Regions from separate parts of the Microbacterium sp. PAMC22086 genome, predicted to be linked through region 1. Evidence: predicted binding sites of a transcription regulator. Region 1 holds the regulator's gene; the other holds the start of a gene.
What was found. Region 1 encodes LexA, which represses DNA repair genes until DNA is damaged. Its sites were predicted from a motif close to TCGAACANNTGTTCGA; they were not measured.

Region 2: KY497_RS01660 (13E12 repeat family protein) is a predicted target of LexA. The motif match lies at 2,996-3,011, and genes of this name have one in related genera.

What each region holds. Positions count from the first base shown of each region.
Region 1 covers NZ_CP080380.1:2,976,851-2,982,503, forward strand. The annotation lists gene hisH (imidazole glycerol phosphate synthase subunit HisH) at 1-60, opposite strand, end outside; gene hisB (imidazoleglycerol-phosphate dehydratase HisB) at 57-674, opposite strand; gene KY497_RS14780 (histidinol-phosphate transaminase) at 671-1,756, opposite strand; gene KY497_RS14785 (LysM peptidoglycan-binding domain-containing protein) at 1,823-2,191, opposite strand; gene lexA (transcriptional repressor LexA) at 2,481-3,167, shown strand; gene KY497_RS14795 (prolyl oligopeptidase family serine peptidase) at 3,290-5,170, shown strand; gene smpB (SsrA-binding protein SmpB) at 5,181-5,653, opposite strand, start outside.
Region 2 covers NZ_CP080380.1:350,830-356,482, reverse strand. The annotation lists gene KY497_RS01675 (Rv2578c family radical SAM protein) at 1-514, opposite strand, end outside; gene KY497_RS01670 (M15 family metallopeptidase) at 589-1,518, shown strand; gene KY497_RS01665 (acyl-CoA dehydrogenase family protein) at 1,671-2,834, shown strand; gene KY497_RS01660 (13E12 repeat family protein) at 3,042-4,151, shown strand; gene KY497_RS16560 (HNH endonuclease) at 4,127-4,429, shown strand; gene KY497_RS01655 (ECF transporter S component) at 4,531-5,106, opposite strand; gene KY497_RS01650 (siderophore-interacting protein) at 5,103-5,653, opposite strand, start outside.

The sequences.
Region 1 (5,653 bases):
GGCCGAATGGACGTTGCCCGACTCGTAGTCGAACACCGCGATGCGAGGTGCTGCGCTCACAGCGCACCCTTCGTGGAGGGGACGCCATCCACGAGAGGGTCCAGCGCCTTGGCCTGACGGAACGCACGGGCGAACGCCTTGAACTCCGCCTCGGCGATGTGATGAGGGTCGCGTCCGCCGAGTACGCGCACGTGCACCGTCAGAGCCGCGTTGAACGTGATGGCCTCGAACGAGTGACGCACGAGCGAACCCGTGAAGTGCCCGCCGATGAGGTGGTGCTCGAACCCCGCGGGCTCACCCGTGTGCACGAGGTAGGGACGACCGGAGATGTCGACGACGGCCTGAGCGAGCGCCTCGTCGAGCGGAACGAGCGCGTCGCCGTAGCGGGAGATGCCGGACTTGTCGCCGAGGGCCTCGAGAATCGCCTGGCCGAGCACGATCGAGACGTCTTCGACAGTGTGGTGCGCGTCGATGTGCGTGTCGCCGGACGCGCGCACGGTCAGGTCGGTGAGCGAGTGCTTGGCGAACGCGGTGAGCATGTGGTCGAAGAACGGCACCGACGTGTCGATGCGACTCGCACCGGTTCCGTCGAGATTCAGCTCGAGCTCGACGGTGGACTCCGACGTGCTGCGCACGCGGCTCGCTGTGCGCGGGGTCAGTGCGGGGGTGCTCATGAAGCCGATCCTATCGAGGCCAGGGCGTCCAGGAACGCGGTGGTCTCGGCCTCGGTTCCGGCACTCACCCTCAGGTGGCCGGGGATGCCGACGTCGCGCACGAGCACGCCGCGGTCGTAGAGCTGCTGCCACGTCGCCTTCGGGTCGGCGACTCCGCCGAACAGCACGAAGTTCGACCACGTCTCGTGCGGCTGATAGCCGAGCGCCTCGAGGGTGGCCGTGATCCTGTCGCGCTGTTCGACGATCTCCTCGACCATCCCGAGCATGACGTCGGCGTTGCGCAGTGCCGCGATGGCCGCTGCCTGGGTGAGGGCGCTCAGGTGATAGGGCAGACGCACCAGCCGCAGCGCGTCGATGAAGGCCGGATCCGCCGCGAGATAGCCGACGCGAGCGCCCGCGAACGCGAACGCCTTGCTCATCGTGCGCGAGACGGCCAGTCGCGGACGCCCTTCGAGCAGCGTCAATGCGGACACCGCGTCGCGGGGAGCGAACTCCTGGTAGGCCTCGTCGACGATAACGATGCCCCGAGCCGCGTCGTAGACGGCTTCGACGACGTCGAGCCCCAGCGGCGTGCCGGTGGGGTTGTTGGGCGAGCAGAGAATCACCACGTCCGGGTCGGCGGCCCGCACCTGCTCGGAGGCCTCCTCCGGCGTGATCGTGTAGTCGGGCTGCCTGGTGCCGGCGATCCACCGCGCCCCGGTCCCCTGGGCGATCAACGGGTACATCGAGTACGTGGGTGCGAAGCCGAACGCCGTGCGCCCCGGCCCGCCGAACGCCTGGAGGATGTGCTGGAGCACTTCGTTGGACCCGTTGCCCGCCCAGATCTGCTCGGGGGTGAGCCCGTGCCCCAGATACTCGGCGAACGACTCACGAAGGGTGCTGAACTCCCGGTCGGGGTAGCGGTTGACGTCGCGGATCGCCACGGCGATGTCGTCGAGGATGTCGCTGGCCACTTCACCCGGGATCGGATGTGTGTTCTCGTTCACGTTGAGCGCGATCGGAAGGGGCGCCTGCGGAGCGCCGTACGGCGTGAGTCCGCGAAGATCATCACGTAGCGGGAGATCGTTGAGGGAGAGGGTCACCCTTCCCATGTTAAGCGGCGCCCCGAGTCGATGACGCAAAGTTGCTGCAGCGACGCTGCGGCAGGATCAGTTCACGTACTGGGCCGGGATGGCCAGTGTCTGACCGATCTGGAGCTCGCCACCACGCAGCAGGTTCATCCGGCTGATCTCACCGATCACGTCGCGCGGGTCGGCGTCGGGGGCGACGCCGGTGGCGATCGACCAGAGCGTGTCGCCGGGCATGACCGTGACGGTCTCGACGCTGACGGCCGCGGTGTCTGCACCCGAGGCGATCGCACTGCCACCGCTGAGTGCGGCGAACGCGATGCCGACCGCGAGCGGCACGGAGGCGAAGGCCAGCAGCACGGCGCGGCCACGCGTCGTCAGTCGGAGTCGCGTCGAAGGACGGGTCGACGCCGGAATGACTGCTGCGGTGCTGAAGCTGATGCTGCTCATGTGGTGCTCCTTAGCCTGTCCCGGAGCCGTGAGGCGACCGGGGAAGTTGGCGTAGCGTTCGCATTCCCGCCTCGGCCGGGAGCCGTGAATGCGAAGCTACGTACCGAAGATATCTTCGAGTTCGAACATCTGTCAAGTATTCTTCGAAACCCCGCCGACGATTAGGCCGACACGCTCGAACAGATCTTCCAGATCGGCCCGATTCTCGGATACGGTTTCGATAAGGACACCCCACCACGGGCCTCCGACATTCGAAGAGGGACGTCGGATCACGCACTGAAGGAGCACCATGAGCGAGAACTCTGCCCCCGAGTCGGAGGCACCGCGCACGCGCCGCCGGAAGAGCCTCAGCCCGAAGCAGATGGCGATCCTCGAGGTCATCCAGAACTCGATCGCGCACCACGGCTACCCCCCGAGCATGCGCGAGATCGGCGACGCCGTCGGCCTCAAGTCCCTCTCCAGCGTCACCCACCAGCTCGGACAGCTCGAGCTCAGCGGCTATCTGCGCCGCGACCCCGGGAAGACGAGAGCCATGGAAGTGCTCATCGATCTGCCTGGCACCAGCACCGAGAGCCCCGCCGACGTGGCGACCCCGGTCGGAGACGCCGCGCTCGTCCCCCTCGTCGGGCGCATCGCAGCCGGCGTGCCGATCACCGCCGACCAGCAGGTCGAGGAGATCTTCCCCCTCCCCCGCCAGCTGGTGGGCAAGGGCGACCTCTTCATGCTCAAGGTCTCCGGCGAGTCGATGATCGATGCCGCCATCTGCGACGGCGACTGGGTCGTCGTCCGCTCCCAGAACAGCGCCGAGAACGGCGAGATCGTGGCAGCGATGCTCGACGGCGAGGCCACCGTCAAGGTGCTGCGTCGCCGCGACGGCCACACCTGGCTGCTCCCCCGCAACTCTGCGTTCGAGCCCATCCTCGGCGATGAGTCCGTGATCCTCGGGAAGATCGTCGCGGTACTGCGCGCGGTCTGAGACAAGACGGCACGACGAAGCCCCTCCCGGGTACCGGGAGGGGCTTCGTGGCGTCGGGCAACGGATCAAGACCGCGATGCTCCCGTCCTGACGCACGGGCGTCCGACGCCTAGGCTCGAAGCATGTCGTCGTCCCCCTACGGTTCCTGGCCCTCGCCCTTCTCCGCGGCCTCCGTCGCGGCTTCCTCTCCGCGCATCGACGGAGCCCGCTTCGTCGGTGCGGAGATCTGGTGGGGTGAGTCGGTACCCGCCGAGAAGGGACGCGTGACGGTGCGGAGTTCTTCCGGCTCCGAGATCCTCCCCGCCCCCTGGAGCGCGCGCTCTCGCGTGCACGAGTACGGCGGAGGCGCCTGGACGGCCGATGAGCACGGCACGCTATTCTTCGTCGACGCAGGAGACCAGCGGGTGCGCCGCCTGAGCGTCGGAGCCGAACCCGTCGCCCTCACCGCCCCGGGCCCCTCGCACGGCGGTCTGCGCGTGCAGAACGGCCGCCTGCTGGCCGTGCGCGAAGACCTCTCGACCACGCCGCACATCCGCTCGGTCGTCGAGATCCCGCTCGATGGATCCGCCGCCGAAGACCCGTCCGCGATCAGGGTGATCGTGCAGGGAGACGGCTTCTTCGCCCACCCCGCCCTCTCTCCCGACGGCACCCGCGCAGCATGGGTCGGCTGGGAGCGAGGACGGATGCCGTGGGAGGACGCGCACGTTCAGGTCGCAGAGGTCCCCGGCGGGACGCCGCACACGATCCCCTCGCGGGCGGCGCTGCAGCCCGAGTGGCTCAGCGACGCGGAACTAGTCTTCGCCGACGATCCCGACGGTCGCTGGGCTCTGCAGCGTGTCACGCTCGACGGGGTGGCTCCCACCGGGCCGGCGCGGCCGTTCGCCCCTGCTGGCGCTCCTGTCGATGCGGATACCGGCTACGGGCTGTGGGTGCTCGGCAACCGCTGGTACCAGCCGCTCGACGACGGCCGCATCGTCGCCGTCCGCACGAACGGCCGCGACGAGGTCGTCGTGATCGATGCCGAGGGCGGCGTGAGCGTGATCGACTTCCCCGGTGACGGCCACGTGAGCATCGACGCCGTCGACGACACCAGGGTGCTCCTCTCGGGCAACGGCTCTCGGGCGACGGCGGGCCTGTGGTGCGTCGACATCGAATCCGGCGAGTTCATCGCCGTGCGCGGCGGCGAGCCGGTCGATCCGGAGTGGATGCCCGCGTCCATCCCGATCGAGATCGAGGGTCCCCGCGGCGCGGTGCACGCCTTCGCCTATCCTCCGGCCAACCCCGATGCGTCGGCGCCCGACGATGAGCGCGCACCCTACGTCGTGCTGGTGCACGGCGGACCGACGGCGCACGTCACCGGCGCTGCGTCCGCGGCGATCGCCTTCTACACGAGCCGGGGCATCGGCGTGCTCGACGTGAACTACGGAGGATCCACCGGCTACGGCCGCGCCTACCGCGAGCGTCTCGACGGCCAGTGGGGCGTCGTCGACGTCGACGACGTGATCGCGGCCGCCCGCGGACTCGCCGACGCCGGACTCGCCGACCCCGCCCGCATCGCGATCCGCGGCGGTTCGGCAGGTGGTTGGACCGTGCTGTCGGCGCTGGTCCGCGGTGGTGCCTTCGCCGCCGGGATCAGCCGCTACGGCGTGGCCGACCTGCGCATGCTGGTGGCGGAGACGCATGACTTCGAGGCGTCGTACATCGACGGCCTGGTCGGACCGCTCCCCGAGTACGAGCATCTGTACATCGAGCGTTCGCCGCTCACCCACACCGATCGCATCGATGTGCCCGTGCTGCTCCTGCAGGGTGGGGAGGACCGCGTGGTTCCGCCGTCGCAGTCCGAGGCGATCCGCGATGCGCTCGCGACCCGCGGCATCGACCACGAGTACGTCCTGTACCCCGCCGAGGGGCACGGCTTCCGCAGCGCGGAGACGATCGTCGACGCCCTCGAACGGGAGCTGAGGTTCCTCGGCCGCGTCTTCGGGTTCGAGCCGCGCCTGTGAGGGCCGGGGACTACTCCCCTACGCGGTTGCGCAGCCGCATGGCGCGGTCGGCCTCTCGGGTGTCCTGACGCTCGCGCAGGGTCTGGCGCTTGTCGTATTCGCGCTTGCCCTTCGCCAGGGCGATCTCGACCTTGGCACGACCGTCCGAGAAGTAGAGCTTCAACGGGATCAGTGTGTATCCGCCTGCTGACACCGCGTGCGCGATCTTGGCGATCTCCTCGCGGTGCAGCAGGAGCTTGCGGATGCGCTTGGCCGAGTGGTTCGTCCAGTGCCCCTGCGAGTACTCGGGGATGTGCACGGAGTCGAGGAAGACCTCGTTCCCCTTGACGAACGCGTAGCCGTCGCTGAGGTTGGCGCGCCCCTGACGCAGTGACTTGACCTCGGTGCCGGTGAGCACCATCCCCGCTTCGTACGACTTCTCGATCGTGTAGTCGTGACGTGCGCGACGATTGGTCGCGATGACCTTCTCTCCGCGTTCCCTGG
Region 2 (5,653 bases), 690 kb from region 1:
TCACGAGCAGCGGGATGTCCCGGCGGATCAGCGTCCCCTTCGTGAGGATCGAGATCGGGGTGCCGGACGCGGCGAGGGTCTCGATGATGCCGGGCATGAGCTTGTACCTGCCCTCGGCCCGCTGGTACGGGTCGGTGTTGGTGCCGAGGGCGACGGTCTCGTGCTCCCAGCTGCCGCGTCGCAGCTCCTTCTCGAGCACCTCCACCACGTTGACCTTGACGACGATCTGCGAGTCGAAGTCGGCCCCGCCGTCGAGGTCGAGGTACTCGTGGGTTCCGCGGGCGAAGCAATACACGCAGGCATGCGAACACCCCCGATAGGGGTTGATCGTCCAGGCGAAGGGCATGCGCGAGGCGCCGGGCACATGATTCAGCGCCGACTTCGACAGCACCTCGTGGAACGTCATCCCGGCGAACTCGGGAGTCGTGACGGAGCGCAGGACGCTCGATCGGTCTTCGAGGCCGGGCAGCGCCGCTGCATCCGTCTCTCCGAGCTTCTGTCCCTGCCACCTCATTCGACAATTCGAACAGAAAGACGATGTTAACGCAAGCGACTCTGCAACCTATCTTCGAATGAGAGGATGGATCAATGCCCTTCCTGCCGCACCCTCAGCATGCGGCACCGCGGTCCCCGATCCGCGGACCTGCATTGCCGATCGGTGTCGCCGTGACCGCGATCGGGGTCCTGTTGTCGATCGGTTCCGGTCCGGTGCCGTCCTCCGGCGCCGACTCGATGCCGGTGCCGGTCGCGATCATGCAGGTCCCGCCGGTCAAGGTCGCCGCGACCACGGCGGCCGACCCCTGCGCAGACTCCTCGGTGCAGCAGGCGATCGCGAACGGCGATGACGCGGCGACGATCGCGGCGTTCGGGGGTGGCGCGGCCTTCCGCGAGGCCGTCGTCGCGGGCAACGCTCCCTGCATCTCGCTCAGTGATCCGGCGCGGCTGTGGGTCGTGGTGAACAAGTCGTCGCCGCTGAACCCGCCCGAGTACGAGCCGACGGACCTCGCCTCGGTGCCGCTGCAGATGACGACGCCGTCCGGGCGCGTGCGCACCGACGTGGCCGCTGCCGTCGGCGAGATGGCGGATGCGGCGGTCGCTGCCGGTGTCGGGCGGATCGGCGCGAACAACGGATACCGCTCGTACGGTCTGCAGGTGACGACCTACGGCTCGCACGTGCGATCGCAGGGCCAGGCCGAGGCGGATGCCGGCTCGGCGCGTCCGGGCCACAGTGAGCACCAGACGGGTCTCGCGCTCGACGTGGTCGCGTGCGGGACGGGCTGCGGCGGACTCGACGGCTTCGGTGCCACGGCGCAGAGCGACTGGGTCGCGGCGCACGCCTGGGAGTACGGATTCATCGTGCGCTACGAGCAGGTCGGCACCCCGGTCACGGGGTATGCGCCGGAGCCGTGGCACCTCCGCTATGTCGGCGTCGACCTCGCCGCCGCCTATCACGAGGGTGGATTCCACACGCTCGAGGAGTTCTTCGCGCTGCCGGCCGCCCCCGACTACGCGCACTGAATCGGCGCGGAACGCCACGGTTGCGGCATCCGACAACCGCGGTACCCAGTGTCACGTTTTATGGGATGCATTCTCACAACGTCCTGTCCTGGACCGGTTGTGCGACGTAGAATCGCCGGAGCAACGATGCATGAGACGTTCAGGAGGACGGCATGGAACGCGACATCTACGACGAGGATCACGAGGCATTCCGGGACCTGGTCAAGGACTTCGTCAAGCGCCACGTGACCAACGAGGCGATCGAGCGGTGGGACGCCGCGGGGGAGATCGACCGGGCGACGATGCTGGCCGCCGGAGACGCGGGTCTGATCGGCCTGTCGGTCCCGGAGGAGTTCGGTGGCGCCGGCATGCTGCAGGACTACCGCTTCCGCACGATCGTGATGGAGGAGGTCATCGCCTCCGGCGCGGGTTCGCTGGCCGGTGCCTTCGGCATCCAGGACGACCTGGCCGTGCCCTACCTCGTGCACATGGGAACGCAGGAGCAGAAGGAGAAGTGGCTTCCCCGCATGGCCACGGGCGAGGTGCTCGGCGCGCTCGCCATGACCGACCCGGGTGCGGGTTCGGATCTGCGTGGCATCAAGACCAACGCCAAGAAGGTCGACGGCGGCTACATCCTCAACGGTGCGAAGACGTTCATCTCCTCCGGTACGACGGCCGACGTCGTCGTGACCTTCGTCAAGACCGGTGAGGGCAACCGTCCCGACGCCTTCAGCCTGCTGCTCGTGGAGAAGGGGATGGAGGGCTTCGACCAGGGCAAGAAGCTCAGCAAGATGGGCTTCCACGGCTGGGACACAGCCGAGCTCAGCTTCACCGACGTGTTCGTCCCCGACGAGAACCTCATCAGCGGCAAGGAGGGTCAGGGCTTCATCCAGCTGATGCTGAACCTGCCGCTCGAGCGTCTCTCGATCGGTGTCGCCGCAGCCGCAGCCGCGCAGGCCGCCCTCGACTGGACCGTCGCCTACACGAAGGACCGCGAGGCGTTCGGCGAGCGCATCGCCGACTTCCAGAACACCCGCTTCCGGCTCGCCGACATGGCCGCGACCACGGACGCGATGTGGGCGTACATCGACCGCGCGTTGCTCGCCTACAAGAACAGCACGCTCACCGCCGAGGATGCCGCGAAGGTCAAGTTCTGGGCTACCGAGCGCGAGTGGGAGGTGCTCGACACGGGCGTGCAGCTGCACGGCGGTTACGGCTACATCATGGAGTACCCGATCGCCCGCGCCTTCACCGATGCTCGCGTGCACCGCATCTACGGCGGCACGAACGAGATCATGCGCGATCTCGTCGGCCGTCAGATCGTCGGCAAGCGCTGACGTCACCTACGCAGAAGAGGCCCCGGATGCGACATCCGGGGCCTCTTCCTGTCCCTGCTGTATCGCCGGACCTCGGTGCCACCAGGCATTCGGAGCGACGCACTCCTGGCGGCTGACTCGGTTCTCGGTCTTCACGACATGCTGGTCGTACCGGCATTCAATAGAACATAACTTCGAATGTCGAGACCGTTCGCGGTAGAATCGAGTATGTCGAAATTGACCGCGTTGCACGAGGCGATGTCACGCCTCGATGAGGCGTGGTCAGATGCCGGTGACTCCGGGGATCTGTCCCGCGAGCAGCTGATCGAGGTGAGCGCGTCTATCGGGGTGCTGCGGCGTCGGTTGGATGCCGTGCATGTGTCGGTGGCGGCGTGCATCTCCCGCGAGTCGCGTCCAGAGCTCGGGGCGGAGAGCCTGGCCAAGCAGCAGGGCTACCGCAGCCCGGCGACGTTGATCGCGGCAGCCACGGGGGTGTCGACCGGTGATGCGTCGCGCCTCGTCAAGGTGGGAGAGGCGACGGCACCCCGGAGCGACCTTCTGGGTGCGCGTCTGCCGGCGAAGTATCCGCTGGTGAGCGAGGCGCTGGAATCGGGGGCCCTCGGTGCTCCCGCCGCCGCGATGATCATCGGGTTGCTCGATCGTTGTCGGGTCGCCACGGGGGTGGAGCGTGTCGTCGAAGCCGAGCGCATGCTGGCGGAGAAGGCGGCAGGTCTGGCACTCGACCATGTGCGAAAGCTCGTGGTCCGTGCAGAAGCATGGCTCGATCCGGATGGTCTGGAGCCTCGGGAGGAAGAGCGCCGCGGCAGGCGCGCGCTGACACTGTTCGAGCGTGAGGGAATGGTGCATCTGAACGCGGTGCTCGATGTCGAGACCGCTGCGCCCGTGGTCACCGCGATCCGGGGCTATGTGACCGCCGTGTTCGCCGCGCGGAAAGACGCGCCCGATGCGGAGGCGCCCGATGCGGATCGGCGGACGGTGCCGATGATCCAGGCCGACGCCCTCGCGGTGTTCTGCGCGCACGTGCTCGGGTGCGAGCAGCGGGCGCCGGTCGCCGGTGCGACGGTGATCGTGCGGATGAACCTCGACGATCTGGAGGCCGGCACGGGGTCGGCGACCGTGGACGGGGTCGATCAGCCGGTCAGCGTCGGGGCCGCGCGGCGGATGGCGGCCGGGGGCGGCGTGATCCCGTGTGTTCTCGGCGGAGACAGCGAGATCCTCGATTGGGACGGGAGAAGCGGTTGTTCACCCGGGCGCAACGGCTGGCGCTGGTGGAGCGTGATGGGGGATGCGCGATGTGCGGGTTGCCGCCGGAGATGACGAGGGCGCATCACATTCGATGGTGGAGACGAGACCACGGGCCGACCGATCTCTCCAACGGGGTGCTGCTGTGCGAAACATGTCACCATCGCATCCACGACAACGGGTGGCAGATCCGCATCGATACTGCCGGGAGCGGGAGCGGGAGCGGGAGCGGGAGTGGGAGCGGGAGCGGGATCGGTGCGGCGGGGCGGGTGTGGTTCATTCCGCCGCGATACGTCGACTCTGCACGAACCCCGAGGCTCGGAGGCCGCGCACGCTTCGACATCGCGGCCTGACCACGTCGCTGCCTGACCACGTCGCTGTCTGACGACGTCGCGGCTCGACGTCACGGCCCGGCGATGTCACCGCCCGGCGTGTGCGGCTGCGCTCGCGCGGTTCAGCGGCGCCTGCCGACTCCCGCCCTGCGGAGACGGTCGGCGATCAGGATGCCGAGGGCCGTGCCGCCGACACAGCTGGCGATCGTCACGGCGAAGAAGGCGATCTGGGCGAAGAGAGACATGGACCCGAGGTCGAACCACGCCCACGCCGAGATCGGATACACGATGCCCACGATGAGGGCACCGAGATAGTGCATCCAGGTGCCCCAGTAGCGCCAGAGCACGAACAGGAACGGCAGCTCCGTGAAGGCGGCCCACCAGAGATTGGTCAGCACGGTGCTGAAACCGTATCCGGAGAACGGCACCATCACGAGACCGGCGATCAGCGCGACGAGCAGTCCGACGAGCGGACGATGCAGCAGCCGCAGCGCGATCACCGACGGCAGCAGCCAGAGACCGGCGAGCGCCATGCCCGCGAACGGGAGCGGCCCGGTCAGCACGGTCGAGAACCAGTTCATCGGTGCGAGAAGCACCGCTCCCGCCACACCGAGCGCCGCACAGGTCAGCAGGATGACGGTGGGGAAGCGGAATCGTCCGCCGGTGCGGGGCGACCGGCCCGCGACATCCGCGCTCATGCCAGGGGCTCCGCCGCGGCCTCGCGAGCGGCCTTCGACGCGGGGGAGGCTGCACCGACCCGCCAGTACCCGCAGAAGCTCACCGCATTCTTGTCCACCCCGCGCTCACCGACGAGGTGCTTGCGGGCGCCGGAGGCGAGCGCCTGCTCGCCCGCCGCATAGGCGTGGAACGGAGCCTCCGGCAGGGTTGTGCGGGCGAGCGCGTCCAGAGCGAGCGAACCGGGAGCGACGCCGTGCGGTCGCACGATCCGCACGACCTCGATGCCCGAGGGATGCGCGAACTCCAGCGCATCCTCCTCGCTCGGCGTCTCCACGATCGCGGTACCGATGGCGCCGGCCGGAAGCGAGGCACAGATCGAGGCGATCGCGGGCAGGGCGGTCTCATCGCCGACGAGCACGACGCGATCCACGCCGCGCTGCGGATTGAACGTGAGCCCCTCGTCGATGATCAGAACATGCTCGCCCGGCCGGCAGGTCTCGGCCCACCGCGAGGCCGGTCCGGCGGTACCGTCGGCCGCCGATCCGTGCAGCACGAAGTCCACGTCGA